One region of the Mesorhizobium robiniae genome, then DNA from elsewhere that is predicted to be linked to it. Evidence: predicted binding sites of a transcription regulator. Region 1 holds the regulator's gene; the other holds the start of a gene.

The links. Region 1 encodes PhoB, which activates phosphate uptake and scavenging genes when phosphate is short. Its sites were predicted from a motif close to TGTCATNNANCTGTCAT; they were not measured.
Region 2: phnC (phosphonate ABC transporter ATP-binding protein) is a predicted target of PhoB. The motif match lies at 1,284-1,300, and genes of this name have one in related genera.

Annotation. Positions count from the first base shown of each region.
Region 1 is NZ_JBEPMC010000007.1:299,198-301,593, forward strand. Features, by position in the region: gene phoU (phosphate signaling complex protein PhoU) at 1-480, shown strand, start outside; gene phoB (phosphate regulon transcriptional regulator PhoB) at 497-1,186, shown strand; gene ABID19_RS21070 (ROK family protein) at 1,385-2,396, opposite strand, start outside.
Region 2 is NZ_JBEPMC010000012.1:61,789-64,184, reverse strand. Features, by position in the region: gene ABID19_RS27400 (DapH/DapD/GlmU-related protein) at 1-420, shown strand, start outside; partial or broken gene ABID19_RS27395 (DUF1868 domain-containing protein) at 494-1,203, shown strand; gene phnC (phosphonate ABC transporter ATP-binding protein) at 1,369-2,226, shown strand; gene phnD (phosphonate ABC transporter substrate-binding protein) at 2,370-2,396, shown strand, end outside.

The DNA.
Region 1 (2,396 bases):
CCGATGGCACAAGACCTGCGCGCCGTGGTTGGCGCAATCCGCATGGCCGGCGATCTGGAGCGCATCGGCGACCTGGCCAAGAACATAGCCAAGCGGGTCAGCGCAGTCGGACAGAGCGCCACGCCGCGTAATCTCTCGCACGGTATCGACGCAATGGCGGATCTCGTTCTCGAACAGCTCCGCGGCGTGGTCGAGCACTACGTGTCGCGAAACGCCAACGCGTTGAAGGAACTGCGCGCAGCCGACGAGAAGGTCGATGTCAAATACACGGCGGTTTTTCGCGAGCTCCTGACCTACATGATGGAGGATCCTCGCAACATCACCGCCTGCACGCATCTTCTGTTCTGCGCCAAGAATCTCGAGCGTATTGGCGATCATGTAACCAACATCGCCGAAAACGCCTACTATGTCGTGACCGGGCAGCAGTTGCCGGCGGATCGCCCGAAGCTCGACGAAACGACGACGGCGCCGGCGACATGACGGGGGTGACCGATCGATGATCGCGCCGCGCATCATGGTGGTGGAGGATGAAGAGCCGCTGGGCGTCCTCCTCCGCTACAATCTGGAATCCGAAGGCTATCAGGTCGAGGTGGTGACACGCGGCGACGAGGCCGAAATCCGGCTGCAGGAAAACGTACCCGATCTTCTGGTGCTCGACTGGATGGTGCCGGCGGTTTCCGGCATCGAGCTTTGCCGGCGTCTTCGGGTGCGTCCCGAAACCGAGCGGTTGCCGATCATCATGCTGACCGCGCGCGGCGAGGAGAGCGACCGGGTGCGCGGGCTCTCGACCGGGGCCGACGACTATCTGGTCAAGCCGTTCTCGACACCGGAATTCATGGCCCGGGTCAAGGCGCTGCTGCGCCGCGCCAAGCCGGAAGTGCTGTCCAGCGTGCTGAAGGTCGGCGACATCATGCTCGATCGCGAATCGCACAGGGTCTACCGCAAGAAGAGCGAGATCCGGCTCGGGCCGACCGAATTCCGGCTGCTCGAATTCATGATGCGGCACCCCGGTCGGGTCTTCTCGCGCAGCCAATTGCTCGACAATGTTTGGGGCGAGACGATCTACATCGACGAGCGCACGGTGGACGTCCATGTCGGGCGGTTGCGCAAGGCGGTCAACAATGGTCGCATGCCCGATGTCATCCGCACCATCCGCGGCGCGGGCTATGCGATCAGGGAAGACTAGGCTGATACTCCAGGTGATGCCGGCCCGCGAATGGCGATTTCCTGCGCTTCCGGCACGTACTTAAACGTTACGCTCCGTTCTGGTTCTCGGAAGCCACCGGTTTGGTTGTTTCGCGCCCGTCTTCGACTCCGGCGCGGCCTGACCTGAAACTCGACACATCCCAAGCCGCAATCCGCCTTTTTTCCTTGCCTTTCGAACTCAGGCTACGTCCTTCCTGATCGTGCCGGACTTTCCTTGCGCGCCCGGCGCGAAAATCTCCTGGTCGACGAAATTCAGCGCCTGCATGGCGCAGCCTTCGCGGATCAGCGGCAATTCGTTCGGCTCGGTGTCGAAGGAAATGGAACCCGAATGCTGGCCGCCGGCGGTCTGGGCGATGGCCTCGCGCAGGGCCGGCTCGATCAGGTCGAAGGCGGCAGCACTGACGCCGACCATGGCGACCGGCGCCGGATCGATCAGCGCAAACAGGCTGCCTAGCCCGAAGCCGAGCGCTTCGCCGGCCTTACGGTAGGCTTCGCGCTCCGGTCCGTCCGTCTCGCGCGCCCGGGCCGCCAGTGCCCGCATGTCGGCATCGCTGACATCGGCGACCGGTTCGGCATTCTCGCTCAGTTGCCTTGCATTGCGCCAGATGGCGTAGTTACCGGCATAGGCTTCGACGCAGCCGCGCCGTCCGCACCGGCAAAGCGCGCCGCCCGGCCGATGGATCATGTGCCCGAATTCGCCGCCTGAAGAATGGGTGCCGGTGAACAGTTCGCCCTTCAGCACCAGCCCCATACCGATGCCGTGTGAGAGCAGGATGGCGATGAAATCGTTGCGGTAGCGATCCGGGTCGCGCCAGCGCAGCGCCACGGCCATCATGTTGCAGTCGTTCTCCATGATGGCCGGGATGCCGAATTCGCGTTCAAGAATGTCGGCGAAAGCGATGTTCGTTTGCGGCGTGATCGGCGACCACAACATGGCGCGCGCATGCGAATCGGTAATGCCCTGGATCGCCAGTGCGATGCGGGCGACGCTTTGGACGTCGAGGTCGGGATCTTCGAGCCGTCGCCGGACGATGGCGACACATTCGCCGATCAGCTCGTCGCGCGACATGGTCAGCGTGTCCAGCCGGCGCTGTTCCTCGGCGACCACTTGTCCGGCATAATCGATGACGGCGACCGACAGGAAATTCAGCGACAACACGACGGCCAACACCGCTGCCGCTTCCGGATTG
Region 2 (2,396 bases), on a different contig from region 1:
GTCCGCATCAACGCCACCAACCACCCGACCTGGCGGCCGACGCTGCACCACTTCACCTATCGCGCGTCGGACTATTGGGACGACGCCGAACACGAGAGCGAGTTCTTCGCCCAGCGCCGCGCCAAGCGCGTCACCATCGGCCATGACACCTGGCTTGGCCACGGCTCGACCATCCTGCCCGGCGTCACCGTCGGCGATGGCGCAGCGGTTGGTGCCGGCGCCGTGGTGTCGAAGGACGTCGCGCCCTACACCATCGTCGGCGGCGTGCCGGCGAAACCGATCCGCGAACGCTTCGACCGCCGCACGGCGGAACGCTATCAGGCACTTGCCTGGTGGAATTGGGACCATGTCCGCCTGCGCGCCGCACTTGAGGATTTTCGCGCGCTTTCGGCGGAAGCCTTTCTGGAAAAATACGGCTGACGGAGGGCGACCCGCCGTTTCACATCCCTGACACATGACTCGGACAGGAGACGGTCTTCCCCTGGAGATCGCCATGCTTCAATCCATCAAACCATCGCTCGCCGGATTCTTCGCCGGCTCGAACCTGAACCCTCCCGTGCATCTCGGCACGCGCTACGACACGTCAGGCAATTTTCTCATCGAGCCCGGCAACACGGTCGTCTGCCATCTCGCCAGTGGTTCAGCTTCCGAAGCGGCGGTCATCGAAGTGCGGGAACGGATGCGTGCCATGCCCGATGCCGACCGGCTGGCTTTCACGCCGATCTCAAGCCTGCATATGACGCTGTTCCAGGGCATCATCGAATATCGCCGCCGTCTTGCCTACTGGCCTGAGGATGTGCCTCTCGATACCAGCATCGACGACATGACCCGGCTCTATCTCGAGCGCCTAAGGGCCGTCGAGGACCATGGCGCGTTCAAGGTCAGGGCTGTCGACATCGTGCCAACCGGCCTGACCGTTGCCGGCGCCTCCGACGAGGATGAGCGCATCATGCGCGCGTGGCGCGATGCCCTGTCGGTGCCGTTCGGATACCGGCATCCCGATCACGATAGCTACACGTTCCACATAACCTTCGCCTATCAGATCCGCCGTCTCGACGACGAAGGGCATCACAATGGCAACAGCTATTCGATGACTGCCTCTCGCTGCTCGCCCGTCAGGCTCCGGTGATCGAGCTGCGGTCTCCGGCATTTTGCCGCTTCAAGGACATGAAGCATTTCGAGGAGCTGCTGGTTCTCGGCTGATCCCATGCAGGCTGTCCAGGCGATAGCGATTTGGGTGGACTCGCCTTCCTACTCGACGCGCCTGTGGGCAGTAACAAAACTGACATCAATCCGACACCGCAGGTTCATGGCGTTGCGCTAGCGAAGGTTAACAGACCTTCACTGCGACCGGACTGGAACTAGCCTATGTCAGCAACCACAGCCACGCTGGAAATCCGCGGCGTCACCCGCCGGTTTGGCAAGAACACCGCCGTCAGCAATGTCGATATCTCGATCCCGCACGGTCAGATGGTCGGCATCATCGGCCGTTCCGGTGCCGGCAAGTCGACCCTTTTGCGCATGATCAACCGCCTCATCGATCCCAGCCAAGGGTCGATTTTCTTTGACGGCGCCGAAGTCTCCAGCCTGCGCGGCTCGCTGCTCAGGCGCTGGCAGCGCGATTGCGCCATGATCTTCCAGCAGTTCAACCTGGTGCCGCGTCTCGACGTGCTGACCAATGTGCTGCTCGGCCGGCTCAATCACCGCTCGACCCTTGTCAATCTGCTCGGTGTCTTCTCTCGCGAAGAACGGGCCGAGGCGATTGCGGCGCTCGAGCGTCTCGACATTGCCCGCACGGCGATGCAGCCGGCAGGCACCTTGTCCGGCGGCCAGCAGCAGCGCGTTGCGATTGCCCGCGCCATGATGCAGCAGCCGAAGGTCATCCTCGCCGACGAGCCGATCGCCTCGCTCGACCCGCTCAATGCCAAGGTGGTGATGGATTCGCTGCAGGACATCAATCTGCGCGAGGGCATCACCGTCGTCACCAATCTGCACACGCTGGACACCGCGCGCACCTATTGCAACCGGATCATCGGCATGGCCGCCGGCAAGGTCGTGTTCGACGGCCCGCCCGAAGACCTCAACCGCGAGGCGGTGCGCATGGTCTATGGCGCCGACAGCAATGGCGGCGAGATCTCCGAGGCCATCACCTCGACCAGCGTGACCATCAAGCAAAAAATCGCCGCATCCGCCGGACCGCTCGAGCCCGCTTTTCCCGGCTATTAGTTCCATGGCCCCGACAAGTGGATACCGGTATCCGGAAAACCATGGGCAGCAAAAGAGCGCCTGGATCGCCAGCCCGCGTCAAAGGCGCCGTCAAAATTCGAACGCTACCGGCGCGATGCCGGAACCAACAGGAGAGACGCGACATGTTTAGAAAGATGCTTTTCGGTGCT